3 regions of the Streptomyces thermospinosisporus genome follow, and region 2 is predicted to be linked to each of the others. Evidence: riboswitches for the same ligand, from Rfam matches in the RefSeq annotation. Region 2 holds a riboswitch; each other region holds the start of a gene.

Region 1 (10,411 bases), on a different contig from region 2:
CATACCGCTGCGGATGCAGCCCGCCTGCACGCATACCGCTGCGGATGCGGCCCGCCTGCACGCATGCCGCTGCGGATGTTGCCCGCCTGCACGCATGCCGCTGCGGACGCGGCCCCCGGCACACGCCCGCGGGCATACGACCACAGGCCCCGATATACGGTCGGAAGGTGACCGACCAGCACCCGACCGACCAGCCGGACATGCCGCAGCAGCCGCCCGCCCCCGAGCTCTTCACCTGGGAGTTCGCCACCGATCCCTACCCGGCCTACGCCTGGCTGCGCGAGCACGCCCCGGTGCACAGGACCCGCCTGCCGAGCGGGGTCGAGGCCTGGCTGGTCACCCGCTACGCCGACGCCAAGCAGACCCTCGCCGACAACCGCCTGTCCAAGAACCCGGCACACCACGACGAGCCGGAGCACGCCAAGGGCAAGACGGGCATCCCCGGCGAGCGCAAGGCGGAGCTGATGACGCATCTGCTGAACATCGACCCGCCGGACCACACCCGGCTGCGCCGGCTGGTCAGCAAGGCCTTCACCCCGCGCCGGGTCGCCGAGTTCGCGCCCAGGGTGCAGGAGCTGACCGACACCCTGATCGACCGGTTCGCCGCGCGGGGATCGGCCGACCTCATCCACGAGTTCGCCTTCCCGCTGCCCATCTACGCCATCTGCGACATGCTCGGCGTGCCCCGCGAGGACCAGGACGACTTCCGGGACTGGGCGGGCATGATGATCCGTCACCAGGGCGGCCCGCGCGGCGGAGTGGCCCGCTCGGTGAAGAAGATGCGCGGCTATCTCGCCGACCTCATCCACCGCAAGCGCGCGGTCCTGCCCGCCCGTCCGGCACCCGGCGAGGACCTCATCTCCGGTCTCATCCGGGCCTCCGACCACGGCGAGCACCTCACCGAGAACGAGGCCGCCGCCATGGCGTTCATCCTGCTGTTCGCCGGTTTCGAGACCACCGTCAACCTCATCGGCAACGGCACCTACGCCCTGCTCACTCATCCCGAGCAGCGGGCCCGGCTGCAGCGGTCCCTGGCCGCGGGGGAGCGGGAGCTGCTGACCACCGGGGTGGAGGAGCTGCTGCGCTACGACGGCCCGGTGGAGATCGCCACCTGGCGGTTCGCCACCGAGCCGGTCGTCATCGGCGGGCAGCGGATCGAGGCCGGGGACCCCGTGCTGGTCGTCCTCGCCGCGGCGGACCGTGACCCGGAGCGGTTCGCCGACCCGGATGTGCTCGACCTCGGCCGGCGCGACAACCAGCACCTGGGGTACGGCCACGGCATCCACTACTGCCTGGGCGCGCCGCTGGCCCGGCTGGAGGGGCAGACCGCGCTCGGCACCTTGCTGACCCGGCTGCCGGATCTGCGCCTAGCGGTCGAACCGGACGAACTGCGCTGGCGCGGCGGGCTCATCATGCGCGGACTGCGCACACTGCCCGTGGAATTCACCCCTTTGCGGACCTGACTTCCGAAAACGGACGGGACTTTGAGCACCCCGTCCGACCAGCGCAAACATGACACACATTCAACTATGTGATCTTCACGTGATCTGCGCGGCATGAACTTGTGACAACTGATCGTCTGCCGATACGTTCCCTGTCGACGCGACGTCCAATCCGGTGCGCCGCGCTGGTCACTGCTGTCGTCTGAAAGGTCTCCGCATGCTCTCCGGGAACGGTCGCCACCGTCGCCCCCGCCAGGCTCCGGCTCTCCTTGTCGCGGCCGGAGTGACCGGATCCGCCATCGCCCTTCCGCTTCTGGGGGCGAGCGGCGCCAGCGCGGCCGACGGGGAGACCTGGGACCGGGTCGCGGAGTGCGAGTCCGGCGGCTCCTGGAGCCAGAACACGGGCAACGGCTACTACGGCGGTCTGCAGCTGACCCAGGACGACTGGGAGAACTACGGCGGACTGGAGTACGCGCCCAGCGCCGACCAGGCCAGCCGGAACCAGCAGATAGCGGTCGCGGAACGCATACTCGCCGACCAGGGTGTCGGCGCCTGGCGCGCCTGCGGCCTGCTCGCGGGGCTGGAGCAGGGCTCGGGGGCCGAGGGGATTGACACGGGCACGGGCTCGCAGTCCCCGTCCTCGACGGATACGCCGGAAAGCGGCGAATCTACCGATGAGTCCGGCTCGTCGGATTCCGTCGATCCGTCCGTCTCTTCGTCCGCGTCGCCCACCGCCACGGAGGGCGGGGAGGGCGGAGACGGTGCGGAGGGCTCCGCAGGCTCGGCCGATGCGAACGAATCGCCCGAGTCCGACAAGTCCACCGATGCCGACTCCGGGCCCTCGGCCGTCGAAACGACCGGAAACGGTGACGAGCCGGACAAGTCCGGTCAGAGCACCGGCTCTTCCGCGCTGACCGACACCGGCGCCTCCACCGGGGCCGGCCGGCACCGCGGCCCCAGCGCCGAGGAGAAGGAGGAGGACCTCGCATCCGGGTCGTCCGGCCGGCATGCCGCGCGCCCCTCGGGCGACGCCTCCGACGGCTCCTACACCGTCCGCCGCGGGGACAGCCTGTGGTCCATCGCCGACTCCCTTGAGGTGGACGGCGGTTGGCGTGCGCTGTACGAGCGCAACGAGCAGGTCGTCGGTGACGACCCGGACCTCATCCTGCCCGGTCAGACGCTTGAGGTCGCAGAGGGTGCGAGCGGGAAGTGACGGGTGAAAAGCCGCGGATCGGACGGTAGTTGACGTCATGATTCGAGCTGAATGCCCGATATAAAAGTGGTGAGAGATAGGTCTCAGAAGCCCTGATCGTCTTTGAAAATCGGCCGAACAGGTGTCTACGGTCGTGACCGCTCGTCATCGCGGGCCCCGGCTGCCGCCACGCCGAATCCTGCCAGTGGCACCCGGGAACAGTCGTCGCGTCATGCGCCGTAGGCAGGAGCGGGGGACCCAAGGTAAGTGCCGTTTCCGGTGCCTGGCACCGGAGTGCGGCTTGGGGTGAAGCCGCGTCCCGTGAGGGGCGTGGCCGGGCAACTCAACCGGCCCGAACCCGACAGCTCACCTCGCAGGCGTCGGTGAGGGGATCCATCCATGCTGTTTTCCGGCAAGGGCAAGCACCGTCGTCCGACCGCCCTTCAGCGGTCCACCCGCGCCATCGCCATCGCCGGTGTCACCGGCGCCGCCGTCGCCGCCCCGCTGATGGCGGCCGGCTCGGCCTCCGCCGCCACCGCCTCCGAGTGGGACGCCGTCGCCCAGTGCGAGTCCGGCGGCAACTGGTCCATCAACACCGGCAACGGCTACTACGGCGGTCTGCAGTTCTCCGCCTCCACCTGGGCCGCCTACGGCGGCACGAAGTACGCGCCGACCGCCGACAAGGCCACCAAGGCGCAGCAGATCGAGATCGCCGAGAAGGTGCTCGCCGGCCAGGGCAAGGGTGCCTGGCCCGTCTGCGGCAAGAACCTGTCCAACGCCCCGTACCACGGTGCCGCCGCCGAGGCCCCCAAGGCCGCCGCCCCCGCCGAGCGCGCGGAGCAGAAGGCGTCCCGCTCCACCGAGCGTCCGGCGCCGAAGGCCGAGAAGAAGGCCGAGGCCAAGAAGACCGTCACCACCCCGGCCGGTGACAAGGTCGAGAAGGGCGACGGCGAGTACAAGGTCGTCAAGGGCGACACGCTCAGCTCCATCGCCGCCGAGCACGGCGTCAAGGGCGGCTGGCAGAAGCTGTTCGAGCTGAACGACGACATCATCGAGAACCCCGACCTCATCTTCCCGGGCCAGCAGCTGCACCTGAAGTAAGCAGCGGCCCCGCGGTCCGCCCGCTCCGGTGCGTGTTCCCCCCGTGCGCACCGGGGCGGGCTTTTTCATCGAACCGCGTTTGTTCCGCCCGGAAACAATCTATGCTCGGTTCCGTCCCACGGGATGGGCGACCGGATGGCCGATCGCCCGGAGCCGGTTAGGCTCGGTCTCGCAGCGCCACCACGGCCCTGCACACTCGCGTCACATCCAAGAAGGAGATGCTCGTGCCGTCCATCGACGTCGTCGTAGCCCGGGAAATCCTGGACTCCCGAGGCAATCCCACGGTCGAGGTCGAGGTCGGCCTCGACGACGGCAGCACCGGTCGTGCCGCCGTCCCGTCCGGCGCCTCCACGGGCGCCTTCGAGGCCATCGAGCTTCGCGACGGCGACTCGAACCGCTACCTCGGCAAGGGTGTGGAGAAGGCCGTTCTCGCGGTCATCGAGCAGATCGGCCCTGAGCTGGTCGGCTACGACGCCACCGAGCAGCGCCTGATCGACCAGGCCATGTTCGACCTGGACGCCACCGACAACAAGGGCTCCCTCGGCGCCAACGCCATCCTCGGCGTCTCCCTCGCCGTCGCCCACGCCGCCTCCGAGGCCAGCGACCTGCCGCTGTTCCGCTACCTGGGCGGCCCCAACGCGCACCTGCTGCCGGTGCCGATGATGAACATCCTGAACGGCGGCTCGCACGCCGACTCCAACGTGGACATCCAGGAGTTCATGATCGCCCCGATCGGCGCGGAGTCCTTCTCCGAGGCGCTGCGCTGGGGTGCCGAGGTCTACCACACCCTGAAGAAGGTCCTGAAGAGCAAGGGCCTGTCCACCGGCCTCGGCGACGAGGGCGGCTTCGCCCCGAACCTCGGCTCCAACCGCGAGGCCCTCGACCTCATCCTCGAGGCCATCAAGGAGGCCGGCTACACCCCCGGCGAGCAGGTCGCCCTCGCCCTGGACGTGGCCGCGTCCGAGTTCTACAAGGACGGCTCCTACGTCTTCGAGGGCAAGGAGCGCTCCGCCGCCGAGATGACGGAGTACTACGCCGAGCTGGTCGACGCCTACCCGCTGGTCTCCATCGAGGACCCGCTGTTCGAGGACGACTGGGAGGGCTGGAAGACCATCACCGCCAAGCTCGGTGACAAGGTCCAGCTCGTCGGCGACGACCTGTTCGTCACCAACCCCGAGCGCCTGGCCCGCGGCATCGAGGAGGGCGCCGCAAACGCCCTGCTGGTGAAGGTCAACCAGATCGGCTCGCTCACCGAGACCCTGGACGCGGTCGAGCTGGCCCAGCGCAACGGCTACAAGTGCATGATGTCCCACCGCTCCGGCGAGACCGAGGACGTCACCATCGCCGACCTGGCCGTCGCCACCAACTGCGGCCAGATCAAGACCGGCGCCCCGGCCCGCTCCGAGCGCGTCGCCAAGTACAACCAGCTGCTGCGCATCGAGGAGATCCTCGACGACGCGGCGGTGTACGCCGGCCGCTCCGCCTTCCCGCGCTTCAAGGGCTGACGCCACACGGGGCTTTTCGTCCCCGTGAGAGGGCAGCGTCGTACGTCCCCGTACTCGGTCCCGTACCGTGTGCGGGGACGTACGCGCGTGGACGGGAGGCGCCAGGCAGATGGCCGTGAAGGACCGGGACCGTTTCTCCACCGCGACCAGGATCCGGCTGATCGGTGAGCAGACCGCGGCCCGGGTCTACCGCTCACAGACCCGGCGACAGGCCCGCCGCTCCCGGCTGACCGGCCGGGCCGCGCTGCTCGCCCTGGTGGTCTGCTCGCTGATCGTGGCCCTCGCCTACCCCATGCGCCAGTACGTCTCCCAGCGCGCCGAGATCGCCGACCTGCGGCAGCAGCAGAAGGAGGCGCGCGAGCGCGTCGAACGGCTGCGCGACCTCAAGGCGCGCTGGCAGGACGACGCCTTTGCCGAGCAGGAGATCCGCCGCCGGCTGCACTACGTCATGCCGGGCGAGACCGGCTACATCGTGATCGACCCGGGCACGGCCAGGAAGTCCCGCACCGACCGCGAGACCGCCGACCGCCCCTGGTACGCGAACCTCTGGGACGGCGTCGACAAGGCCGACGCCGCCGCCCAGTGACCGTATAGAAAGACAGGTATGGAGAAGCCCCCGCCCCCGACGCCGCGCACCGAGCCCACCGACGCGGACATCGAGGCCATCAGGCAGCAGCTCGGCCGGCCCCCGCGCGGGCTGCGCGCCATCGCGCACCGCTGCCCCTGCGGCCAGCCGGACGTCGTGGAGACCGCCCCGCGGCTGCCCGACGGCACGCCCTTCCCGACGCTGTACTACCTCACCTGCCCCCGCGCCAACTCGGCGATCGGCACGCTCGAGGCGAACGGCGTGATGAAGGAGATGACCGAGCGGCTGGCCACCGACCCCGAGCTGGCCGCCGCCTACCGGGCCGCGCACGAGGACTACATCCGGCGGCGCGACGAGATCGAGGAGCTGAAGAACTTCCCCAGCGCCGGCGGCATGCCGGACCGGGTGAAGTGCCTGCACGTGCTGGTCGCCCACTCGCTGGCCGCCGGACCGGGCGTCAACCCGCTCGGCGACGAGGCGCTGGCGATGCTGCCCGAGTGGTGGCGCAAGGGCCCCTGTGTGACGCCCACGGCCGGGGAGGAGGCCAAGTGACCCGGGTCGCCGCCATCGACTGCGGCACGAACTCCATCCGCCTGCTGGTGGCCGACGCGGACCCGGCGACCGGTGAACTGACCGACCTGGACCGCCGCATGACCATCGTGCGCCTCGGGCAGGGCGTCGACCGCACCGGCCGGCTCGCCCCCGAGGCCCTGGAGCGGACCTTCGCCGCCTGCCGCGAGTACGCGGAGATCATCAAGAAGCACGGGGCCTCGGAGCACCTGCGCTTCGTCGCCACCTCCGCCTCCCGCGACGCCGAGAACCGCGAGGACTTCGTGCGCGGGGTGGTGGACATCCTCGGCGTGGAGCCCGAGGTCATCACCGGCGACCAGGAGGCCGAGTTCTCCTTCACCGGCGCCACCAGGGAGCTGGCGGGCCACGACCACCTGCCCAAGCCCTTCCTGGTGGTCGACATCGGCGGCGGCTCGACCGAGTTCGTGGTCGGCGACGACCATGTGCGCGCCGCCCGCTCCGTCGACGTCGGCTGCGTCCGGATGACCGAGCGGCACCTGGTGCACGAGGGGAAGGTCGCCGACCCGCCCACCGAGCAGCAGATCGCCGCCATGCGGGCCGACATCGAGGCCGCCCTCGACCTGGCCGAACAGTCCGTCCCGCTGCGCGAGGCGCGCACCCTGGTGGGCCTCGCCGGATCCGTCACCACCGTCTCCGCCATCGCCCAGGACCTGCCCGAGTACGACTCGGCGGCCATCCACCACTCACGGGTCTCCCGGGACCGCGTCCGGGAGATCACCGAGCACCTGCTGCGCTCCACCCACGCCGAGCGCGCGAAGATCCCCTCCATGCATCCGGGTCGCGTGGACGTGATCGGCGCGGGCGCCCTCGTCCTGCTGTCGATCATGGAACGGACCGGCGCGGAGGAGGTCGTGGTGTCCGAGCACGACATCCTCGACGGCATCGCGTGGTCGGTGGCGTAGCTCTCTTTTGTTACTCGCCAGTAGCCACCGGTTGAGCAGTACGGATAGCGTATGAGCGGCCTCGAGGGGCCCTTCGCGGGCCCCTCGCCGGTGTCTCGCCGACGAAGTTCGTGAAGTTCTTCACAAGGATTTCGGTCGTACGGGGCCCTCGAATGGGGTCCATTGGCCCTTCCGGGGGGTTCCGGGCCTGTTGAACATGTTCAGCAGGGGTCTGCGGATCGCGTACCGGAGGGAGTGTTTCAGGGGGCTCACAGCCGGCCGTGAAGTCCAGAGAGGCAGCTCACGCGGCATTGACAACGTGCGGCGAGCGTCACGGTTCCCGTACTTGGACATGATCTAAGTCACGCGGGGCGGGGAGTATAACACAGGTCCTGTCCAAGCTTGTGAAGGGGCGCACGAACCACCCCCCTCGGGCGGGTGGATACTCGATGGCATGAGCACCACGGAGCGTCCCAGGATCCTCGTAGTAGGCGGTGGGTACGTAGGCCTGTACGCAGCTCGGCGCATCCTGAAGAAGATGCGTTACGGCGAGGCGACCGTCACCGTCGTCGACCCGCGGTCGTACATGACCTACCAGCCTTTCCTCCCCGAAGCCGCCGCCGGCAGCATCTCCCCTCGCCACGTCGTCGTCCCGCTGCGGCGCGTGCTGCCCAAGGCGGAGGTCCTCACCGGTCGGGTCACCACCATCGACCAGGACCGCAAGGTCGCCACGATCGCCCCGCTGGTCGGCGAGGCGTACGAGCTTCCCTTCGACTACCTGGTGATCGCGCTCGGCGCGGTCTCCCGCACCTTCCCGATCCCCGGCCTCGCCGAGCAGGGCATCGGCATGAAGAGCATCGAGGAGGCCATCGGCCTGCGCAACCACGTCCTCGAGCAGCTCGACAAGGCCGACTCCACCACCGACGAGCAGATCCGCCGCAAGGCTCTCACCTTCGTCTTCGTGGGCGGCGGCTTCGCCGGTGCGGAGACCATCGGTGAGGTCGAGGACATGGCGCGGGACGCGGCCAAGTACTACCGCAACGTCTCCCGCGAGGACATGCGCTTCATCCTCGTCGACGCCGCCGACAAGATCCTCCCCGAGGTGGGTCCGAAGCTCGGCAAGTACGGCAAGGAGCACCTGGAGAGCCGTGGTGTCGAGGTCTACCTCAACACCTCGATGGAGTCCTGCGTCGACGGCCACGTGGTGCTGAAGAACGGCCTCGAGGTGGACTCCGACACCATCGTGTGGACGGCCGGCGTCAAGCCGAACCCTGCGCTCGCCCGCTTCGGCCTGCCGCTGGGTCCGCGCGGCCACGTCGACTGCGAGCCGACGCTCCAGGTCAAGGGCACCGACTACATCTGGGCCGCGGGCGACAACGCCCAGGTGCCGGACCTCGTGGGCCGCAAGGCCGGCAACGAGAACGCCTGGTGCCCGCCGAACGCCCAGCACGCCCTGCGTCAGGCCAAGGTCCTCGGCGACAACGTGGTGTCCGGCATGCGGGGCTTCCCGCAGAAGGAGTACAGCCACGCCAACAAGGGCGCCGTGGCGGGCCTCGGCCTGCACAAGGGCGTGGCGATGATCGTCGTCGGCAAGATGAAGATCAAGCTGAAGGGCCGGCTCGCCTGGTACATGCACCGCGCCTACCACGGCCTGGCGATGCCCACCTGGAACCGCAAGATCCGGGTCTTCGCCGACTGGACCCTGCAGATGTTCCTCAAGCGCGAGGTCGTCTCGCTGGGCGCCATCGAGTCCCCCCGCGAGGAGTTCTACGAGGCCGCCAAGCCGGCCCCGGCCCCCGCGGCGGCCGCACCCCGCAAGACCGAGGAGAAGGCCAAGGCCTCCTGACCTCCGGTCCACCGCCCCCCGAAGGGGCCGCCCGCCATCCGTGGTGCGGGCGGCCCCTTCGGCGTGTGCGGGGCAGAGTGTGCTGGGGGCGTTGTGGCGACTTCGGTCGCAGGGAGCCAGGCGTCACGGGCGGCCCTCTTCTTCTGCGGCCCTCTTCCTGTGCGACCAGCAGTCAGGCCCGGACGGGGACGTCGAGGAGCTTGGCGAGGAAGCCGGCGTTGGCGGTGACGTCGTGACCGAGCACCACGGTGTGGTGCGGCAGCGCGCTCAGGCGCCGTGCGACCTCCCGCCGAGCGCTGTGCCGCTGCCGACGGTGAGAAGTCCGAAGACATCCGGGTACCGGTCCTCCGTCTCGCCGCACATGAAGTCGCTGTGATCCAGGGTCCGCACGCTGCTCTCCTCGGCCGGGGCCACGCCCGCTTCGATACGCGGAAAGAGGAGCCCGGCGGCAGTCCCACCGGCAGCCAGCGGGACACCGAACCAGCGCTCGAACTGATCGGGAAAGACCTGCGTCTTCATCTCCTCGCCGCTTCCCTCCTTCCACAGCGGCGTGCGATCTCCGGCGAGGAGTGCTGCCGTCACTCGCTCATGCTGCGTCGGATGCAGTTGCTCGCCGCCCAGCAGGCGCCGTTGGGCGATGTCGAACCAGCCCAGCGCGTCAAGAAGGCCCAGCCCGATCGCGGCGGCCGACGGCCACGGCAGGACATCGACACCCGCTCCCTGGTCCGGCCGGACGAAGACGCGATCGTTGGCGAGGAGCCTGAGTCCATGGCGGGCGGCCAGCGCGAGGGCCGTGGTCGTCTTGCCCGCACCCTTGCGCCCGAACATGAGGAAGGCCCGGCCGCGCTGGTCCACGACAGCAGACGCGTGGAGCACCGCCCAGCCGTCCCTGAGCAGGATCCCGCGCAGGACTTCACGGGCCAGGCGTGCAGCCGCAGTGGCGACCGCCTCGCTGCCGCAGCCGACGATGTGCAGCCGTCCCCGGCCGGGCTCCGACCGGTAGGCAAGCCGCTGCCTCGGGCACACGGCACGGATCACCCCGGTGGAGACGTCGCCGGTCAGCAGTAGCTCGGCCTTGGCGTACTCGACGCCTCGGTGCGGGGCCTGCGTCACGCTCAGCGCCGCGTCGTCGTACCGGTCACTGTCCACGGCGGCCGTGACGACAGAGCCCTTACCGGCCTCCTCCGCCGCCACGAGCGCGGCGTTCCACCACTGCCCGAAGTAGCGGGCCGTCCAGTCGGTGACGGCCTTCTCGGCGGACACGACG
Region 2 (10,411 bases):
CATCCGCGACTACCTGGACCGTGCCCGGGAGGGCCGGACCCTGCCCGCCAAGGCCATCACCGACCGCGAGGAGGAGATCCTCAAGCTGGTCGCCGAGGGCTACACCTCCCAGCAGATCGCCGAGCTGCTCGTCATCAGCCCCAAGACGGTAGAGCGGCACCGCGCCAATCTGCTGGCCAAACTCGGCCTGAAGGACCGCCTGGAGCTGACCAGATACGCGATCCGGATGGGCCTGATCGAACCGTGATGAGGACCCGACCGGACCCCGGTGAGGGCCGGCCGGATCCTGATCAGGGCTCGACCGGGCCATGGGGTCGTGAGCTCGACCGGGCCATGGGTCGTGAGCTCGACCGGGCCGTTCGGGGCGTGAGCTCGACCGGTCGTCGGGTCGTGAAGCCGTGAAATGCGCGGCCGCTGCGGCACCCGCTCGCCACCCGTGCCCGGTCCGCGCGCCGGGCTTGTCAGACTTGAGGCGAGCAGCCCGCCGGCTGTTCCTCCGACCCTCGCCAGGAGCGCGCCGATGCCCCATCCGTACGTCCTGCTGTCCGCCGCCGTCTCGCTGGACGGGTATCTGGACGACACCGGTCCCGAGCGGCTGCTGCTGTCGAGCCCGGAGGACTTCGACCGGGTGGACGAGGTGCGGGCCTCGGTGGACGCGATCCTGGTCGGCGCCGGCACCATCCGCGCCGACAACCCCCGGCTGCTGGTGAACTCGCCCGAGCGGCGCGCCGCCCGCCGGGCACGCGGTCTGCCGGAGTACCCGCTGAAGGTCACGGTCAGCGGGTCCGGCGACCTGGACCCGGCCGCGGCCTTCTGGCACACCGGCGGCGACAAGATCCTCTACACCACGGACAAGGGGGCCGAACGGGCCCGCTCCCTCGGCCTGGCCACCGATGTGGTGCCGCTCGGCACGGAGCTCGACTGGCGCCGCCTGCTCACCCATCTGCACGACCAGCGCGGTGTGCGGCGGCTGATGGTCGAGGGCGGCGGGGTGATCCACACCCAGCTCCTCACCCAGGGCCTCGCCGACGAGCTCCAGCTGGTGCTCGCCCCGCTCTTCGTCGGCGACCCGGACGCCCCGCGCCTCTTCGGACCCGGCTCCTACCAGGGCGGACGGCTGCGGCTGTGCGAGACCCGGCAGATCGGCGACGTCGTTCTGATGCGCTACGAGCCCACCGCACCCGGCACCGGCGAGCTGCCCGTCGCCGCCGACCACCACTGGCTGGCGCTCGCCTGCGAGCTGGCGGCACAGTGCCCGCCCTCGCAGACGGCGTTCAGCGTGGGCGCGGTGATCGTCGCGGCCGACGGCACGGAGCTGGCGCGCGGCTGGTCGCGGGAGGGCAGCGATCCACTGGCGCACGCGGAGGAGGCCGCGCTGGCCAAGGCCGACCCGGACGACCCCCGGCTGGCGACCGCGACGGTCTACTCCAGCCTGGAGCCGTGCGCCCGCCGGGCGTCCCGGCCGGCGTCCTGCTCGCGGCTGATCCTTCAGGCCGGCGTCCGCCGCGTGGTCACCGCATGGCGCGAGCCGGACACCTTCGTGCCGGGCGCGGACGGCTCGGGGGTGCTGAGGGAGGGAGGGGCGACGGTGCTCGTTCTGCCCGAGCACGAGGAGCGCGCGAAGGCCCCGAACAGCCACTTGTTCTGACCACCCGCGCGGATGCCGTATACTGGTGAGTACCGACGCGGGGTGGAGCAGCTCGGTAGCTCGCTGGGCTCATAACCCAGAGGTCGCAGGTTCAAATCCTGTCCCCGCTACTGAAGTCCGAGGGCCGGAATCCGAAAGGGTTCCGGCCCTCGGCGTTTCTCCGTACCCCGTGCCGCCCCTGGTCCCTCCGTGTCCGGCGCCGGCCCTCCCCAACCCCCTCGGTTTCTCCATCGAGGTCTCCCGACCTCCCCCGCCGATGTCACTTCATGTGATCGAACCGCGCCGCTGCGCATAACATCTGACACAATGTCAGAAACTCGGACCCCCGTGATGTGCGGTCAACTCGCCCGTTTTCGCCCGTCGATGACGCTTAAGTCCGCGCGGAAATCCTTAACGATCAAGAGGAACGGCTTGGAATCCGAGGCTCATGTCTATTAACGTTCGATAACGCAGCGCGGTCGTCCCAGCCGTCACAGAAGTCGGCTCCGTGCTCACGCGCCGAATCCCGCAAGGGAACCGGGGAACCACACATTGGGGTGAATCGGGCGTATGCCGCCGTGGAGACACGGTTCGTATACGCGCGTAGGAGACCTTCCTGCTCCGAACCCGTCAGCTAACCCGGTAGGTGGAGACGGAAGGAAAGGAGTGCGCCCACGTGGCGTCCAACCGGCCTGCCCCCGAGGCCCCGTTCACCCCGAGCGACACGTTCGTCTACGGCGGCGGCACCCGCGCCGACGAAGGTCCCTTCGAGGAGTGGAACCCCACGGCGGAGACCGTCCGCCCGGTCCGCGGCCGGCATCGCGTCACCAAGCAGCGCGGCGGGGGACTCGCCCGCAGCTCCACCGTTCTCGGCGTCGGTGTCATAGCCGCCGTCGGCGCCGGCGGTATGGCCAGCGCCCAGACCGGCAAGCCGCCGGTCGCCATCTCCATGCCCGACCTCCCCACCGTGGGTTCCCTCATCGCCGACGAGGAAACCCCGAAGGGCTCCACCACCCCGCTCAGCAGCGTCGGCGCCACCACCGACAGCGAGCAGGGTGCCGGTGAGGCCCTGCGCGCCCGGATCATGGCGCAGGTCGAGCAGCAGCAGGACCAGGCCGCCAGCAAGGCCGCCGCCGAGGCCGTCGCCGCCGCGGAGAAGGAGGCCGCCGAGGCCGCCGCCAAGGCCGAGCGCGAGGCCAAGGAGAAGGCCGAGGCCGCCAAGAAGAAGGCGGAGGAGGAAGCCAGGAAGAAGGCCGAGGCCGAGCGCCTCGCCGAGCTGGCCAAGCAGTACACGCTGCCGACCTCCTCCTACACCATCAGCTCCACCTTCGGTCAGGCCGGCGCCTACTGGTCCTCCGGCCAGCACACCGGGCTCGACTTCGCCGCCCCCACGGGCACGCTGCTCAAGGCCGTCCACACCGGCACGATCACCTTCGCCGGCTGGGACGGCTCCTACGGCTACAAGACGGTGCTCACCCTCGAGGACGGCACCGAGATCTGGTACGCCCACCAGTCCTCGATCAGCGTCAGCGTCGGCCAGAAGGTCAACACCGGCGATGTGATCGGACGCGTCGGCGCCACCGGCAATGTCACCGGCGCCCACCTGCACCTCGAGGTCCACCCCGGCGGCTCCGCCTCGGGCATCGACCCCATGAGCTGGCTGCGCAGCAAGGGCCTGAACCCCTGATCTGATCCGTACGGCCCGCTGAGCCGCACCGCCATCACCTGAACCCCGGCAGTCCCGACGGCGCCCCCCCGACGTCAGGGCTGCCGGTCGGCGTTCGTGCTCACCCGAGCCACGGGTCGGCTCGGCTCACCGGGGCCACCCATTGGCTCGGCTCGCCCGAAGTACCGATTCGCCCGTCTCACCCGAGGTACGGATTGCCGCCGTAGCCGTACTCGTAGCCGTGACCCTGGCGGTACGCGGGGCCGTAACCGTAACCGTGACCGTGCGCCTGCCCGGGGATGTGGCCGTACGCCGGTGCCCCGGGGCCGGGGTGCCAGACCATCACCGGAGGCGGCGGTGCCGTCGCGCGGGCCGCGTACTCCAGGGCGGGCCGGGCAGCCGCCCGCCGGTGCCACAGCTCCCGCAGCAGCTCGCCCTCCCGCTGCACGAAGTCACCGCGCGCCCGCCCGAGCCGCCCGCGGTGACGCAGCACCGCCAGCGAGGTCGCGAACGCCTGGTACTCGGCGACCGCCCGCGCCGCCTCCTTCCCGCCGTGCCGGCGCGCGTACTGCCGCGCGATGCGCCGGGCCCGCATCAGCCCCAGCGCGTACGGCTCCACCGGAGTCAGCCAGCCGGCGATCACATAGGCGGGCAGCTCCGCCCGCACGGTGTGCAGCTCCCGCTGCCGCGTCCACACCACCAGCCAGGTCAGCACCCCGAACACCGGCACCATGAACGCCGCGTACACCGCGAGGAACCCGAACTCGCCCAGCGCCGAGGAGCCGTTCCACAGGGCGTGCATGCCCATCGCCAGCAGCAGTCCGGACAGCGGCAGCAGCACGCGCCGCACCCGCTGGCGCTCGGTGGACAGGGCGGAGATGCCGAACCCGATCCCGGTGAGCACCGTGAACAGCGGGTGGGCGAACGGGGACATCACGATGCGGACGAAGAACGTCGCCGCGGTCACCGAGGGGATGCCGCTGCCGCCGGTGAGCTGGTCGGCGCCGAAGGCCGTGCCGAGGTAGAGGATGTTCTCGGTGAAGGCGAAGCCGGTCGCGGTGACGCCCGCTATCACCACGCCGTCGAGGATTCCGGTGAAGTCCCGTCTGCGGAACAGGAACAGCAGCAGCACGGCGGCCGCCTTCGCGGACTCCTCGACCACCGGCGCCACCACGGTCGCGCCCAGGGTGTCCGCCCCGGCCGGGTCCGCGGTCGCCGTCGCTATCCATCTGGTCGCGAAGCTGTTGGCGACGATCGCTATCAGCGCCGCCGCGCAGGCCCCCCAGGCGAACGCGAACAGCAGATTCCGCCAGGGGCCCGGCTCCACCCGGTCAAGCCAGCGGAAGGCGGCTATGAGCAGCGGCACCGGCAGCACCGCGAGGCCCAGTCCGACCAGGAAGCCCTGGGTGCCGGTCTGCTCCCGGACCAGGGCCAGGATGACAAGGCCGGACAGGGCGAGCAGAGTGCTCAGCGCCCCGTAGCGCACCCAGGTCCGCTGCCACCAGTGCGCGGACCGCGCCGGGTTGCTCCCGGCGGCATGACTCACGGGCGTCGGATACGGGGAGCTGGCCACGCGTCGACCCTAACGAGGCAGGGGCGCCGCCCGCAGGTCCGCGAGGCCGCGGGTCAGGCGCCGGTGGGGTGCTGGTCTTCGTGCTGTACGCGACGGAACAGCAGGTCGTTCACCACATGCCCCTTCTCCAGTCCCTGCGTCTCGAAACGGGTCTGGGGACGGAAGTCGGGGCGGGGTGCGAAGCCGCCGTCCGCCCGGGTGTTCTCGTAGGCGGGGTGGGCGGTGAGCACCTCGAGCATCTGCTCGGCGTAGGGCTCCCAGTCGGTGGCGAGGTGCACCAGGGCGCCCGGCCTGAGGCGGGTCGCCGCCAGGGAGAGGAACTCCGGCTGGATCAGCCGCCGCTTGTGGTGCCGCTTCTTCGGCCAGGGGTCGGGGAAGAAGACGCGCAGCCCGGCCAGGCTGTCCGGGGCGAGCATCTCCCGCAGCAGGATGACCGCGTCGCCGTTGCCCACGCGGATGTTGCTCAGGCCCTGCCGGTCGGCGAGGTTGAGCAGATGGCCCTGGCCGGGGGTGTGCACGTCCACGGCGAGGATGTTGGTGGCCGGGTCGGCGGCGGCCATCTGCGCGGTGGCCTCGCCCATGCCGAAGCCGATCTCCAGAACGACCGGGTTGTCGTTGCCGAAGAACTCCGCGAGATCCAGCACCCGCCGGCCGTCGATGTCGAAGCCCCACTTCGGCCACAGCCGCTGCAGGGCGTCCGCCTGGGCCGCGGTCACCCGGCTCCGGCGCGGCTGGAAGCTGCGGATCCGCCGCTCGAAGTGCGATCCGGCGGGATCGGCCTTGGGGCCGTCCGGGAACCGCGGCTCGCCCTTGGCGCGGGTACGGCGGACCGACACCCCGGGGGTGTGCGAGGCGGGGCGCTCGGGGGCGGGCCGGGGCGCTTCGGGGGTGTTCACGGAGTCAGACACAGTGCTGTCAATTTTACGGGGGTGCGTCCGGTCCTACGGGGCGTGCAGGGGAGTGCCGTGGGCCACGCCTCACCGCTCCAGCGCGGCCAGGGCCCGCCGGGCGATCTCCCGGCCGATCGGCAGCGAGGCCGTCGCCGCAGGTGAGGGCGCGTTCAGCACATGCACCGCGCGCGGGGTCTGCTGGATCAGGAAGTCGTCGGCGAGGGTGCCGTCCCGCAGCACGGCCTGCGCCCGCACCCCGGCCGCCGCGGGCACGAGATCGTCCTCGGTGACCGCGGGCAGCAGCCGCCGCACCGCCTCGGTGAAGGCGCTCCTGGACAGCGACCGGTGCAGCTCACCGGCGCCGTACCGCCAGTGCCGGCGGGCCAGCTGCCAGGCGCCCGGCCAGGCCAGGGTCCCCGCCAGCTCGCGGGGGCGCACGGTGCGCCAGTCGTACCCCTCGCGGGCCAGCGCCGGCACCGCGTTGGGGCCCACATGCACGCCGCCGTCGGTGCCGCGGGTGAGATGCACGCCGAGGAACGGGAACGCAGGGTCGGGCACCGGATACACCAGCCCCCGGACCAGCTCCGGCCGGGCCAGCTCGTAGTACTCACCGCGGAACGGCACGATCCGCACGCCGGGCTCGTCGCCGGTGAGCCGGGCGATCTCGTCGCAGTACAGGCCGGCGCAGTTCACCAGCATCCGCCCGCGGACGATGTCGCCGGAGGCGGTGCGCACGGCGACCCCGCGCTCGGGCCGGCGGTCGATCCGCTCCACCCGGGCCCCGTAGCGGATCTCCGCGCCGGACGCCTCGGCGAGCCGGCGGGCGACCGCCGTGAAGTCGCAGATGCCGGTGGTGCCCACATGGATGGCGGCCAGCCCCGTGATCTCCGGCTCGTACTCGGCCATCTGCGCCGTGCCCAGCTCCCGCACCGTGAGCCCGTTCTCCCGGCCGCGCTGCACCAGGGCGTGCAGCCGGGGCAGCTCGTCCCGCTCGGTGGCGACGATCAGCTTGCCGGTCACGGCGTGCGGGATGTCGTACTCCGCGCAGAACTTGACCATCTCCGCGGCGCCCCGCACCGCGTACCGCGCCTTGAGCGAGCCGGGCCGGTAGTAGATGCCGCTGTGGATGACCCCGCTGTTGCGCCCCGTCTGGTGCCGGGCGGGCCCGGCCTCCTTCTCCAGCACCGTCACCCGCGTGCCGGGGGCGGCCCGGGTGATCGCGTAGGCGGTGGACAGCCCGACGATCCCCCCACCGATCACGAGCACATCACAGTCGTAGGCAACCACGTGCACCACCTCCGCCACCGATAGTGCACTGCACCACTGACATCGTGCTCAAACGCGGGCGGTCACCGGGCCGGCCGGGGGCCCGGAGCTCACGCGGGCGCCATCAGCAGCGGCCGGGCCCGCTCCCGCAGCTCCATCACCCGCGGCTCGTCGCCGTAGGGCTCCAGCCGGTGCAGCAGGTCCTTCACGTACTCCGTGGTGCGCGCGGACGAGATCCGCCCGGCCACCTCCACCGCCCGCACCCCCTGCTCGCAGGCCGCGTCGAGGTTCCCCGACTCCAGCTCGGCCACGGCCGAGACCACCAGCCGCAGCCCGTGCGAGCGCACGAACTCCTCCGTCGGCCTGGACAGGGCCTGCTCGGTGAACCTGCGCACCTGCCGCGGTGCCTTCAGATCGCGGTAGCACTCGGCCGCGTCGGCCGCGAACCGGTCGTAGGTGTAGAAGCCGAGCCAGGACGGGTCGCTGTCGCCGGGCCGGGACCGCTCCAGCCATCCCTCGGCGGACTTCAGCGCCGCACCTGCCGCCTGCGCGTCCCCGGCGCGCGCGTGCGCCCGGGCCTCGACGAGCCGGAAGAAGCTCATGGTGCGGGCGGTGGCCAGCCCCCGGTTGCGTTCCAGCGCGGCCTGCGCGAGGTCGACGCCCTCGTCCCCGAAGCCGCGGTAGGTCGCCTGCAGCGACATCGACGCCAGCACATAGCCGCCGAGCGGCACGTCGGCCGCGGCCCGCGCCAGGCGCAGGGCCTGGATGTAGTAGCGCTGCGCGGCCTCCTGCTGGCCGGTGTCGAAGGCCATCCACCCGGCGAGCCGGGTCAGTTCGGCCGCCGCGCCGAACAGCGCACGGCCCACGTCGTCGGAGTAGGAGCCGAGCAGCAGCGGCGCCGCCTCCACCCGTAAACACTCGGGCACCATCGAGGAACGCCAGTCCCCGCCGCCGTACTTGGAGTCCCAGCGCCGGGCGTCCTCGGCGGCCTCGCGCAGCTTCTGCACATCGCTGTGGCCGACTTTGATCGGTGCGGCGGAGCCCTCGGACGGGCTCGGGTCCCGTGCCACCGAGCTGTCGGCCGGGGTTATCAGCCAGCGCGAGGCGGGAGTGGCGTAGGCGCTCACCGCGAAGGACCCGGCGAGCGACTGCCAGATGCCGCCGGAGCCGGCGCGGCGGCCGGCGAGGTCCAGCCGGTACAGCTCGGTCGCGGACTTCACCGCCTGTCCGACGTCCCGCGGGAAGGCGAGGCCCACCTCGGGTGCGGGGTCCGCGTCCGCCAGCCCGATCTCGTGGAGCGGGACGGGGCGGCCCAGCTTCTGGCCGATGGCGGCGGCGATCAGGTGCGGCGCCGCGCCCTGCGGCACCATTCCCTTGGACACCCAGCGCGCGACCGACGTCTTGTCGTAGCGAAGTGTCAGTCCCCGCTGTGCGCCAAGGTCGTTGACGCGCCGCGCGAGGCCTGCGTTGGAGATTCCCGCGAGGGCGAGAACGGCGCCGAGCTTTTCGTTCGGCCCGCGTTGCTCCCTGGACATGCGCCACCCCTCGACACAGACGGCTGCCGTGCTGGCATAACCACGCGGCATTCGTAAACCCAGCGTAGTTCGCCGCATCCCAAGCGTTAAGGGGCATTCTTCCGGATGGCGGGATTGTGGTCCGTACTGAAGTACGGGGCCGATACGCGCAGTTGCGGCGTGCTCCCGGCGTGTGGCCGTGCGCCCGTGTGTGCGCTCTTCTCCGGCCATCCCGGGAGCGGTTCCATGGTCCGTGCGTGGGTCGGCCCGCTGTACTGGATCCAGCGGGCTGGGGGACACCGCCGCCTTCATCCCCGCGGGCGGCGGAACGGTCCGGGAGGCGTGCTCCGCCTCCCGGACTGCGCAGCCCTCCGGCGGTGGGCCGGAGTTGCACGGAGCGTGTTCAAGGCTGCTCTTCTCGCTCCGATTTGGCTGAAAATCGACCCCGCCGTTCGTGGGACAACTCCGCGTTCACGCTGGCAGTTGAGGGCGCGTTGGGTGCATTCGGGGCGCACGGCGGGGGCGCATTCGAGTCGGCGTGCAGCGGCACGAGCTGCGGCGACGCGCGCCGGTCACGGCGCCGCACACGGGAGTTCAGCACCGGGTGACGCGGGGACGAATCCGGGTCCGGACGTCTCCGCCGGGGCGCATCCGGCGGAGCACATGCGGCTCCGTCACCCCTCTGGAACGCCTCCTTCGTGGCAGCATGGAGAACCGGTTCGTACGGTGCACTGGTTGTCCACAGCCTGTGGAGGCGTCGATGCGGTGGTTGGTGGGGTGGAGCAGCACCGCCGCGGGAGTTGCCGGAGCGGGTGGGTACGGCTCCGCCGGGGCCACCGGCACCGACGGCGAGACGGTGCATCCCGTGGGTTCCCAGCTGCTGTGGGGCGATCCCGACCCGCTGTGGGCCGTCGGCGACTGGCGACCCGACGAAGTACGCGTGGTGAAGGCCGACGCGCAGACCCGGATCGCCGTGCTCGGCACCTGCGGCGCCTCCGACGAGCAGCTGCGGGTGGCCCTGTTCGCCGCGCGCGGCGGGGCACTTCGGCATCTGACCGCCTGGCCGGGCAGCTACACCGCGGTCGTGCAGGTCGGACGCCGGATCACCGTCTGCGGTGATCTCGCGGGCGCCCGGCCGGTGTTCTACACCCCCTGGGCGGGCGGCACCGCCTATGCGACCGCCGCGCTGCCGCTGGCCGACCTCATCGAGGCCAACCTGGACTTCGGGCACCTCGCCGCGCTGCTCGCCGCCCCCGACGTACCGGCCGCACTGCACGACTCCACCCCGTACGACGGTGTCAAGCGCATCCCGCCGGGCCATGCGCTGATCCTGCGCGCGGGAGCCCGCGAGATCGCCGGCTACGAGCCGGTCGCCTCGCTCGCGGTCGCGGCACCCCCCGCGGACCCGGACCGCGCGGTGGACGCCGTACGGGACGCACTGGTCGAGGCGGTGCGCACCCGCCTCGCCGTGCCCCGGCACGTCCCCGGGGCCGACATCGACCCCGGCCCCGTGCCCGGCATGGGACCGGCGGAACGGCGGGCCGCACGCGGGATGCCGGTGCCGGGGATCGGAGCCGACCTGTCCGGCGGACCGGCCTCCGGGACGCTGGCGCTGCTGGCCGCCGGGCTGCCCGGCATGCCCGGCACCGTGCTGGGCCACGGCACCGGGGCGGGGGAGCGGCTGCTGGCGGTGACCTTCAACGACCTCGTCGTCGGCGGCCGGGAGGACGAACTCCAGCGGGCCGGCGCACTGGCCGCGAGCCCCCGGCTGCACCATGTGGTGGTCACCGGCAGCGAGGAGACGCTGCCCTACGCCGATCTGGACGGACCCCTCACCGACGAGCCCGGCCCCTCGCTGGTCGTCGCGGCCCGGCA
Region 3 (10,411 bases), on a different contig from region 2:
GTCGAACACGAACCGCACGGGCCCGACCTGGCGGCCCAGCCTGCGCTCCTTGGCCAGCGTGGTCTTCAGGAACTTCGGCGACTGGGCGCGCAGCACCGACTCGTAGGTGTCGTAGCCCTTCTCCACGTCGATGACGAAGGTGGCGTGCTCCTCGGCCGCGTACGGCAGGAAGAGCCGCTGCTCGGGCTCCAGGTTGTCGAAGGCGAAGGTCGACACCGAGCAGGCCCGCAGCAGTTCGGCGGTGTCCTGGACCAGGCCCGGACGCAGGATGGCGCCCTGGCAGTCCGACACCCCGAGCCCGATGGCCCGTCCCTGGCCGAGCGGCCCGCGCTCGAACGGCAGGAAGCCGGCCGGTTCGGTCCCCTCGTACAGGACCGCCACCCGGGCGCCCGGCCGCACCAGGCCCACCGCGGCGGTGAATTCCGGTTCCATGAACGGGTTGCGCGGTACCTCGGCGGCCGCGCGCAGCTCCCGCCAGCGTTGCCGCTCCCCCTCGCCGAGATCCTCCGGCCTCAGTACGTGCACACGTCCACTGCTCACCTGACCCCCCGATCAAGTCCCCCCTGGACACTTGGAAGGTACCGCCCGGGAGGGCATGGACGGTAGGTAGCAGACCATCTTGTTGCCAATCGGTGCACAAGCCATGGGGCGCGGGCGTACCGGACGGCGGTGAGAAGCACCGGCGTGTTGTCCGTATTCTCTGATCATGGCCGCACCCACCGCATATTCACTCATCGCCACCGACCTGGACGGGACGCTGCTGCGCGGCGACGACACCTTGTCCGCCCGGTCCCTCGCAGCGCTCGCGCGGGTGGCGCGGGCCGGTGCCCGGCACCTCGTGGTGACGGGCCGCCCGGCCCCCCGGGTGCGGCCCCTGCTGGAGGCCCTCGGCTGCACGGGGCTCGCGGTGTGCGGACAGGGCGCGCAGGTGTACGACGCGGGCGCGGACCGGATGGTGTGGTCCGTCACCCTGGACCGGGAACTGGCGGAGACCGCGCTGGGCAAGATCGAGGCCGAGGTGGGGGAGGTCTATGCGGCGGTCGACCAGGACGGCGTGGACGGGCTGACCCTGATCGAGCCGGGGTACCGGATGCCGCACCCCACGCTGCCCGCCGTGCGGGTCGACCGGCGCGACGCGCTGTGGACCCGGCCGATCAGCAAGGTGCTGCTGCGCCACCCCGAGCTGACCGACGACGAGTTGGCGGCGACCGCGCGTGCGGTGGTCGGCCCGCTCGCCACGGTGACCATGTCCGGGCCGGGGACCGTGGAGCTCCAGCCGTGCGGTGTGACGAAGGCGACAGGGCTGGCACTGGCGGCCGAGCGGCTCGGGCTGGGCCCGGAGCAGACCCTGGCGTTCGGTGACATGCCGAACGACATCCCCATGTTCGACTGGGCGGCCCGGGGCGTCGCCATGGCCAACGCGCACCCGGAGCTGAAGGCGGTGGCCGACGAGGTCACCACGACGAACGAGGACGACGGCGTGGCCGTCGTCCTCGAGCGTCTGTTCCCGGAGACCGGGTGCCACCTGCCCCAACAGGTGCCGCCCCGGTGCGATTCCGGATTCGCGTCCTCGTCCGCCGAGAGCACGCTTCTGTCGTCCCAGTAGGGAATCTCAGCAGGGTCCCGGTGGGCGGCCGGCGGCTCCCCAAAGCCGTCCCGAGCCCTCCGGGGGTGGGCCACTCGGCTCAGTACGCGCCGAAGACGTTGTCGATGGAGCCGTAGCGGTCGGCGGCGTAGTTGCAGGCCGCCACGATGTTCGCGACCGGGTCGAACGGGTCGAAGGCGGTGCCCGGCACGTGGTAGGCCGCGAAGGTCGGGTCGATGACCTGCAGCAGGCCCTTGGACGGGGTGCCCTTGGCGGCGTTGGAGTCCCAGTTGTTGATGGCGTTCGGGTTGCCGGACGACTCGCGCATGATGTTGCGGTAGATGCCGTCGTAGGAGCCCGGGATGCCGTGCTGCTGCATGATCGACAGCGCCTCGCGGATCCAGCCGTCGAGGTTGTTCGGGTACGCCGTCGAGGTGGCGGCGGCCGGGGCCGCGGCCGGAGCCGCGGAGGCGCTGGTGGCGCCGATGAGCGGCAGGGCGACCACGGCGGCGCCGGTGCCGGCGACGGCGAGGGTACGGGCGAGACGGCGGCCGCGGAAGCGGCGGGTCATACCGGTTGCAGGCATGTTCGTGTGTCCTCTCCTACGCCTGCGAGGTGAGCTGTCGGGTTCGGGCTGGGAGAGTGCCCGGCCGTGCCCCTTCGGGCATGGCTTCACCCCTAGCCGTTCCGGACGGATGCCCGGCCCGGCGACTTACCTGGGTCCCCCGCTCCTGCCGTGCGTGAGTGATCGACGATCGGTGGTGCGGGCGGCGGCAGGATTCGGCGTCCGCCCGGCAGGCCGGGAACGTATGCGAGAGCACATGCCGGGAACAAGTGCGGTCATCACAGAAGTGGTCGTTTGATCTTGTCCTGGGGTGATTTGTGTACTTGATTCTTTGCTGCCGCCAAGGGTCAACTCCGGTGCAGGGATGGGGAAAAGGGGTGCGGACGGGTGCGGGGGTGGTGAGGTTCCGGGCGTGAGGCACTTCACTGAGGGAGGGGGGTGGGAGCATATTTCGTCAAGAGGAATTCGCCTGGTAATTGCGGCAAATCGGGCACCGAGGCGGGCAGGATGGTGGATGTGGCGATGTGAGGTGCTCGGTGGCGCGAGGTGGAGTGCTCGGCAGGGGGCTCGTGGGGGCCCGACACGGTGGAATGGGGTGCTCGGTGATGCTCCGTGATGCTGCGTGATGCTCCGCGAGACGTGTTGTGATCAAACCATCAGGAATGCGGTGGTGTGATCCGGTCGGCCCCGGCGGGTAACCCCGGGCGCTGGTGGTGATCGAAACGTGACCGGATACGCTGACTTGAGTGGCGACAGCGACCTATCGACAAACCGTGTAATCGGCAGTAGACACCAGCAGACAGGAGACCCCTCGTGACCGTCGTCGGGCCGTTCGGGCTGAGCGTGCGGGACCAGGCTCTCGAAGCCGATGTCCAGGCCGGATTGACGGCTGTCGAGGAAGGGCTGCTCGAGGCCACCAAGAGCGAGGTGCCCTTCATCACAGAGGCCGCGCAGCATCTGGTGCGGGCCGGGGGCAAGCGATTCCGGCCACTGCTGGTGATGCTTTCCGCACAGTTCGGTGACCCGTACGCACCGGGGGTCGTGCCGTCGGCGGTTGTGGTGGAACTCACTCACCTCGCGACGCTGTACCACGACGACGTGATGGACGAGGCGGCCGTGCGGCGCGGCGTTGCCAGCGCGAACACGCGGTGGGGCAACTCCGTCGCGGTGCTCACCGGCGACTTCCTCTTCGCGCGGGCCTCGCACATTCTGGCCGACCTCGGGCCGGAGGCGGTGCGGGTGCAGGCCGAGGCGTTCGAGCGGCTGGTCACCGGGCAGATCCTGGAGACGGCCGGGCCGCAGGACGGGCGGGACCCCGTCGACCACTACCTGGACGTCCTCGGCGGCAAGACCGGGTCGCTGGTGGCCGTGTCCTGCCGGTTCGGGGCGATGATGTCCGGTGCCGACGAGACGGTGGTGGACGTCCTGACCCAGTACGGCGAGCGGCTGGGGGTCGCCTTCCAGCTGGCGGACGATGTGCTGGACATCGCCTCGGACTCGCACGAGTCGGGGAAGACGCCGGGGACGGATCTGCGGGAGGGCATCGCCACGCTGCCGGTGCTGCGGCTGCGGGAGCGGGCGGCACGGCTGGGGCTGGCGGAGGATCTGGCGCTGTGCGAACTGCTGGACTCCGACCTCACGGATGACGCGCGGCACGCCGAGGCGCTGCGTCTGCTGCGGGCGCACCCGGCGCTGGAGCAGGCCCGCCGCGACACGGTCCGCTTCGCCGAGGAGGCGCGGGCCGCCCTGGCCCCCCTCCAGGAATGTGACGCCAAGGCAGCCCTCGAGCAACTCTGCGACGCGGTCGTCCACCGCGCCGGCTGACTCCCGGGATTCCCGGTGGGGTGCGCTTTCTCCCTGCCTGCGGGCCGGTGGGGCCCCGTGGCCATGCCTGCGGCGCAACCGCGGCCCCGGTGAGGGTGCGCGCAGCGCCACGCTGAATGGGTGAGTCGGGGCCGGGGTGGTGGTATCCGTCCTCGGTCTGGCGCGGAATCAGTCGCCTTTTGGGCACTGGTGCGGACGCGCCGGCCGCTGCGGGCGGACACCACCACCCCGACCCCTCCCCGCCGCGCGGGTCCGCGGCCGCCCACCGCCGGTGCCCTGCTGGGCGCCGTGCGCGGCTACCGCCTCGCTGCGGGCAACCGCGCCCGCCCGACCGCGGGCACCTGCGGCCGCGTCACTGCGGGCAGTCGTGCCGCCCAGGTGTGCTGTCCCGGGACGTTGGTGACACACGGACCGGGTGCCTGAACAGGTGAGGGCCTTCTGCGTTCGGTGTGGACTGCGCCATCCGCAGCCACTTCCGGCGCCGGGGAATCCGGGCGGTCGTCCCGCAGCCGTCCGGCCAGATCGGCCACCGCCCGCGGCGAGGCCGCCAAGGCGGCCGACCGCCCGGCTTCGACCGCGAGGCCTGCAAGCAGCGGAACACCGTCGAGCGGTGCATCAACCGGCTCACGCAGTGGCGCGGCCCGGCCGCACGAACCGGCAAGCCTGCCATCGCCCACCAGGCCGCACTCCACCTCGCCGGCATCCTCATCCGGGCCCGACGCTGGCCCAAAGAGACAGAACCTAGCCCTCCCAGCCGAGGTAGACCGACTTTGACCAGGTGTAGAAGTCCACCGCGACCGCACCCTGCTCGCGGAAGGTGTTGCTGGAGGAGTCGCCGACGCCGCCGAACGGGACGTTGAGGTCCAGGCCGGTGGTCGGGCGGTTGACCTTGACCACGCCCACGCGGACGGCCGCGGCGAAGCGCTGGGCGGCGGCCAGGCTGCGGGTGCAGATTCCCGCGGCCAGGCCGTAGCGGGAGTCGTTGACCAGGTTGATCGCGTCGTCCAGGTCCGCCGCGGACAGTACCGCGACCACCGGGCCGAAGATCTCCTCGCGGGCCGCCGTGTTCTCCTGGCTCAGGCCGGAGAGCACGGTCGGGGCGAGCATCAGCCCCTTGGGGGCCTCGCCGCCCGCGGCGACGGTCGCGCCCTCGGCCGTGGCCTGATCGATGGCGGCGGTGATCGTGGCGAGCTGCTGCTCGCTCACCACCGGGCCCATCAGGGTGCCGTCGGCCAGGCCGTTGCCGGGGCGGTAGCGGGCCGCCTCCTTGGCGAGCGCGGCGACGAAGTCGTCGTGCACGCCGGGGGTGCAGATCACCCGGGAGGAGGCGGTGCAGGCCTGGCCGGTGAGGCCGAAGCCGCCCGCCGCGGCGATCCGCGCGGCCTGTTCGACGTCGGCGTCGTCCAGTACCACCAGAGCGTTCTTGCCGCCCATCTCCACCTGCACCCGGCCGCGGCGCTCCTGCACCGCGCGCTCGATGCGCATGCCGACCTGGGTGGAGCCGGTGAAGGAGACCGCCGCCACCCGGGGGTCGCGGACCAGGGCCTCACCGACCACCGCGCCGGAGCCGTGCACCACGTTGAGCACCCCGGCGGGCAGCCCGGCCTGGACCAGGGCCTCGGTGAGGTGGCGGGCGGAGAGCGGGGTGAGCTCTGCGGGCTTGAGCACCACCGTGTTGCCGCCGATCAGCGCGGGCGCCAGTTTCCAGGCGGGGATGGCGATCGGGAAGTTCCACGGCGTGATCAGCCCCACGACGCCGACCGGCTCCCGGCGGGTGTGGACCATGGTGTCCGGCAACGAGCTGGGCAGCACCTGCCCGCCGATCCGCCAGCCCTCGGAGCCGAAGAAGCGCAGTACGTCGATGGCCCGCCGGACCTCGCCGCGGGCCTCCGTCAGCGTCTTGCCCTCCTCCCGGACCAGGTCGCGGGCGGCCTCCTCGTGGTGGCCGCGCAGGATCTCGGCAGCGTCCAGCAGGATCGCGCCGCGCGCCGGGGCGGGCAGCGCCGCCCATCCCGGCTGGGCCTCGGCGGCGGCCGTCACGGCCGCGTCGACGGCCTCGGCGCCGGAGGCCGGGGCCACGGCGACCAGTTCGGCCGGGTCCGCCGGGTTGTACCGCTCGAAGCCGTCGCCGACGGCCTCCTCGCCGGCGATGAGGTTGGGGATCTGCACAGTGCTCATGGCTTTGGTTCCTTGGGAAGTCGGGAGTTCACAGGCCGCGGACCAGGCCGCCGTCGCAGCGCAGCGCGGTCCCGGTGATGTATGAGGCGGGGGCGCTGCAGAGGAAGGCGGCTGCCGCACCGAACTCGGCGGGGGTGCCGTACCGTCCGGCGGGGATCGCAGCCTGGGAGGCGGCCTCGACCTCGGCGACGGGGCGCTGTTCGCGTTCGGCCCGCGCGGCGTCCAGCGCCGCCACCCGATCGGTGGCGATCCGGCCGGGCAGCAACAGGTTGACGGTGACTCCGTCGGCCGCCACCTCCGCAGCGAGGGTCTTCAGGTACGCGGCGAGGGCGGCCCGTCCGGCGTTGGACAGGACCAGCCCGGGCAGCGGTTCGGCGATCCCGCTGGAGCCGACGGCCAGGATGCGGCCCCAGCCGCGCCGTCGCATGGACGGCAGGGTCAGCGCCACCAGCCGTTGCTGGGCCAGCAGCAGCGAGTCCACGGCCGCGGCGAGGTCGCCGGTGTCCAGGCCGGCGGCGGTGCCGGGCCGGGGGCCGGGTCCGTTGAGGACCAGGATGTCCGGATCGCCGTAGGCCTCGCGGGCCGCCTCGACCAGCGCCTGCGGTCCGTCCGGGACGGTGAGGTCGACCTGGACGCCGACCGCGTCCGGCAGTCCGGCGGCGATCTGTTGGGCGAGGTGGCCGCGCCGCCCGGCTACCACGACCAAGGCGCCTTCGGCGGCCAGCGCTTCGGCCACCGCCCGGCCCAGACCGCCGGTGGAGGCGGCGACCACGGCGACCCGGCCGCGGATGCCGAGGTCCATCAGCGCACCTCCTCGGGCAGCGCGGCGAGGTGCCGTTCCAGCTGCGGGACCAGGGCCTCGGGCAGCTGCGCTGCTGGTGGTCGCACCCCCGACTCCATGATCAGGCCACGGCGCCGGATGGCCTCCTTGCGCAGTGCCAGCCCGATCCCGGCCTGTGCCTCGAAGTTGACCAGCGGCAGATACGGCAGGTAGGCCTCCCGGGCCGCGTCGTGGCCGCCGTTCCGCCAGGCCTGGACGCAGGCGATCAGGCCCTCGGGGCAGGAGAAGCCGGTCATCGCCCCGGCGGCGCCGGCCGCCAGCTCGTCGAGCAGGCCCAGGCCGCCCAGGCCGCCGAATACCGGGACGTCCAGTTCGGCGGTGAGCCTGGCGATGGCCGCCGGGGTGGGCGGCGCCTCGGCCTTCACCGCCACCGCCGAGGGGACCTGGCGGACGGCGCGGACCAAGTCGGCGGTGCGGATGGCCACCCGGCTGGTCTCCGGGTAGTCCTGGACGACGATCCCGGCGCCGGTGGCCTCGTGGACCGCGTTGAGGTGGGCGGCGACCACCTGCGGATCGGGCGAGTTGACCTGCACCATCAGTCCGGCGAGGCGGTCCCCGACCACCTCGCGGACGAGCCGGGCCTCCTCCAGCACCGGTGCGGTGGCGAGTGCGGTGACCCCGACGACCAGCGGCAGGTCGACGGTGTCGGCCACCGTCTCCAGCACGGTGCGGCGTTCCTCGGCGGAGAGCCGGGCGGCCTCGCCGAAGACTCCGAGCACGGTCAGACCGGTGGTGCCGATCCGCTCGTAGTGCTCCACCAGCCGGGCCAGGCTGGGCTCGTCCACCTCGAAGGCGGATCCGAGGAAGGGCGTGGCGACCACACCCCACACTCCGGGGGCGAGTTGTTCGGGCATCGGTGAGCTCCCCCTCATCGTCCGGGCCAGACCGGTGGCCGCTTCTGCTGGAAGGCGAGCAGGCCCTCCTTGGCGTCCTCGCTGTCCAGCGCTGCCATCAGCGCCGGGGTGCGCAGCTTGTGGGCGTCCTGCGGTGACAGCCCGTCCCCGTGCTGGACCATCTGCTTGATGGCGCGCAGTGAGGTGGGGGCGCAGGCGAGGATGTCGGCGACCCAGCGGTCGACGGCCTCGTCCAGCTGCTGTGCGGGGACCACCTCGTTGACCAGGCCCATGCGGTGCAGCTCGGCCGCGGAGGCGCGGCGGCCGGTGAGCAGCAGCGCCATGGCCTGGGTGTGCGGCAGCCGGCGGACCAGCTGGAAGACGCCGCCGTCCAGCGGGATCCGGCCGACCCGGGGCTCGGTGAGGCCGAACTGGGCGTGGTCGGCGGCAACGACGATGTCGCAGCCGAGGACCATCTCCATGCCGCCGCCCAGCGCGTAGCCGTTGACCCGGGCGATCACCGGGACGTCCAGGGTGGTGCGCAGGCTCAGCCCGCCGAAGCCGTTGGGGTCCAGGCCGGCCCAGTACTCCAGGCCGGTCTTGTCCACCGCGTCGGCGGACATGTCGGCGCCCACGCAGAACGACCGCTCTCCGGCGCCGGTGACGACGACCGCCCGCACATCGGGGTCGGCCTCGATGTCGGCCCAGATCTCGTTGAGCCGGGCGTTGGTCTTGGCGTCCACCGCGTTGAGCACGGCGGGGCGGTCGATGGTGACCCGGGCGATGTGCCCGTCCCGTACGTAGCGGACCTCGTCGGTCATTGCAGCACCCCCTTCTCGCGGAGCAGGTCGATCTGCTCGGCGGTGTAGCCGAGTTCACCGAGCACCTCTGCGCCGTGCTCGCCGAGCCGCGGCGGGACCCGGCGGACCTCGGCGGGGGTGGCGGAGAGGTGGAGCGGCGCGTTGAGGGCGCGGATGCGGCCGGCGACCGGGTGGTCCATCTCGACGATCATCTTGTTGACCGCGGTCTGCTCGTCGTCGAGGGTCTGCTCCAGACTGCGCACCGGGGCGCAGAGGATGTCCTCGTCCTCGAGCCGCTTGACCCAGTAGTCGGTGGTGTTGCGGGCCACCGCCTCGGCGAAGATCCGCTGCAGCTCGGGCCGGTGCGCGAACTGCAGGTCCAGGGTGGCGAACTCGGGGCGCTCGCTCAGGTCCTCGTCGAGTTCCAGGGCGCGGCTGATGTGGTGCAGCGCGTTGCTCTTGAAGCCGCCGACCATGATCAGTGCGCCGTCGGTGGTGGGGAACACCCCGGTGAGCGGCATCGCGGCCCAGTTGATCTCGGAGCCGCGGTTGAGCTGCTGGCATGCCTCCTGCATCTGCATGTGGAGCATCGAGTCGTACATCGACACCTCGACCTTCTGCCCCTCGCCGGTGCGGTCGCGGTGCAGCAGGGCCAGCAGGATGCCCTGGAACAGGTGCATTCCGGTGGTGTAGTCGCAGAGCGTGGTCGGGTAGAGGGTGACGGGGTCGTCATCGGAGACCCGGCGCCACATCACTCCGCTGTACGCCTGGGCGATGGCGTCCTGCCCGCCCTTGTGGGCGTACGGGCCCTCGGTGCCGAAGCCGGTACCGGAGGCCCAGATGATTTTGGGGTTGATGGCGCGCAGCGCCTCGTAGCCGAGGCCGAGCCGCTCCATCACGCCGGTGCGGAAGTTGCTCACCACGACGTCGGCGGAGCGCACCAGTTCGTGGATGACCTGCCGCCCCTCCTCGGTGCGGGTGTCGATGGCGATGCTCCGCTTGTTGCGGTTGATCGACAGGAAGATGGGGTTGTCCAGGCCGGCCGGGTCCGGGATCGAGGTGCGGGAGATGTCGCCGGTGCCGGGCCGCTCCACCTTGATCACGTCGGCGCCGTAGTCGCCCAGCATCTGGGTGCAGGACGGGCCCATGAAGACCTGGGTGAAGTCGATGACGGTGACACCGCTCAGCGGCTGCGGGGCGGTGGTCATGCCACGGCCTCCTCGGGCTGGTCGACGGTCGCGTTCTCCGAGGGGACGTCACCGGGGTCGGCGCCCTGCTCGCGCATCCGGCGCTGGATGACGGCCGGGTCGACGTCCCGGACCAGCACACCCTGCTCCACCGCGGTGGCGGCGGCGATGCCGGCCGCCTGGCCCATGGCCATGCAGGGAGGGATCTCGCGGGACATCCGCTGCGCCTCGGGGGTGGCCGAGTAGTGCCGGCCGGCGACCAGCAGCTGATCGACACCGCGCGGCAGCAGCGCGCGGTACGGGGTGTAGTAGTCGCGGCCGCGGGCGACGCTGTCGGCGAAGTGGCGGCGGGAGGTGACGTCGTCCTTGGTGACCACGTACTCGCCCTGCAGCAGCCGGGTCTGCCGGACGCCCATCTGCTCGGCGACGTCGAGCAGGTAGGCGTTGCCGAAGCCGGGCAGCTCGGCCTTGATGTGGTCGAGGACGGCGCCGATCCGGGCCCGGGCCTCGAACTCGGCCTCGGTGAGCGAGACCGGGTCGGTGCCGTCGAAGCCGGTCATGTGCGGGCAGTTGCACCAGACCACGCCGGGAATGGGCG

The links. A riboswitch is a leader RNA that binds a small molecule or an ion and turns the genes downstream of it on or off. The one in region 2 is predicted to bind cyclic di-AMP.
Region 1: it holds a riboswitch for cyclic di-AMP, as region 2 does, so the genes downstream of both, ABD207_RS17635 (transglycosylase family protein) here and ABD207_RS17105 (M23 family metallopeptidase) in region 2, are expected to answer to the same signal.
Region 3: it holds a riboswitch for cyclic di-AMP, as region 2 does, so the genes downstream of both, ABD207_RS27490 (transglycosylase SLT domain-containing protein) here and ABD207_RS17105 (M23 family metallopeptidase) in region 2, are expected to answer to the same signal.

Annotation. Positions count from the first base shown of each region.
Region 1 is NZ_BAAAIZ010000049.1:44,732-55,142, reverse strand. It holds gene ABD207_RS17645 (cytochrome P450 family protein) at 201-1,463, shown strand; gene ABD207_RS17640 (transglycosylase family protein) at 1,660-2,655, shown strand; cyclic di-AMP (ydaO/yuaA leader) riboswitch at 2,860-3,029, shown strand; gene ABD207_RS17635 (transglycosylase family protein) at 3,034-3,735, shown strand; gene eno (phosphopyruvate hydratase) at 3,960-5,240, shown strand; gene ABD207_RS17625 (FtsB family cell division protein) at 5,350-5,826, shown strand; gene ABD207_RS17620 (DUF501 domain-containing protein) at 5,845-6,378, shown strand; gene ABD207_RS17615 (Ppx/GppA phosphatase family protein) at 6,375-7,319, shown strand; gene ABD207_RS17610 (NAD(P)/FAD-dependent oxidoreductase) at 7,753-9,144, shown strand; gene ABD207_RS17605 (phosphoenolpyruvate carboxykinase (ATP)) at 9,412-10,411, opposite strand, start outside.
Region 2 is NZ_BAAAIZ010000047.1:1,859-12,269, reverse strand. It holds gene ABD207_RS17120 (response regulator) at 1-247, shown strand, start outside; gene ABD207_RS17115 (dihydrofolate reductase family protein) at 521-1,648, shown strand; tRNA gene ABD207_RS17110 (tRNA-Met) at 1,685-1,758, shown strand; cyclic di-AMP (ydaO/yuaA leader) riboswitch at 2,135-2,291, shown strand; gene ABD207_RS17105 (M23 family metallopeptidase) at 2,304-3,314, shown strand; gene ABD207_RS17100 (PrsW family intramembrane metalloprotease) at 3,493-4,866, opposite strand; gene trmB (tRNA (guanosine(46)-N7)-methyltransferase TrmB) at 4,920-5,774, opposite strand; gene lhgO (L-2-hydroxyglutarate oxidase) at 5,844-7,049, opposite strand; gene ABD207_RS17085 (NsdA family TPR-like regulatory protein) at 7,133-8,557, opposite strand; gene ABD207_RS17080 (asparagine synthase-related protein) at 9,297-10,411, shown strand, end outside.
Region 3 is NZ_BAAAIZ010000101.1:44,661-55,071, reverse strand. It holds gene ABD207_RS27500 (GNAT family N-acetyltransferase) at 1-540, opposite strand, end outside; gene ABD207_RS27495 (HAD family hydrolase) at 707-1,606, shown strand; gene ABD207_RS27490 (transglycosylase SLT domain-containing protein) at 1,686-2,171, opposite strand; cyclic di-AMP (ydaO/yuaA leader) riboswitch at 2,176-2,342, opposite strand; gene ABD207_RS27485 (polyprenyl synthetase family protein) at 2,964-3,974, shown strand; partial or broken gene ABD207_RS27480 (IS5/IS1182 family transposase) at 4,433-4,714, shown strand; gene ABD207_RS27475 (aldehyde dehydrogenase family protein) at 4,716-6,152, opposite strand; gene ABD207_RS27470 (SDR family oxidoreductase) at 6,181-6,954, opposite strand; gene ABD207_RS27465 (dihydrodipicolinate synthase family protein) at 6,954-7,847, opposite strand; gene ABD207_RS27460 (enoyl-CoA hydratase-related protein) at 7,862-8,647, opposite strand; gene ABD207_RS27455 (CaiB/BaiF CoA transferase family protein) at 8,644-9,834, opposite strand; gene ABD207_RS27450 (FAD-dependent oxidoreductase) at 9,831-10,411, opposite strand, start outside.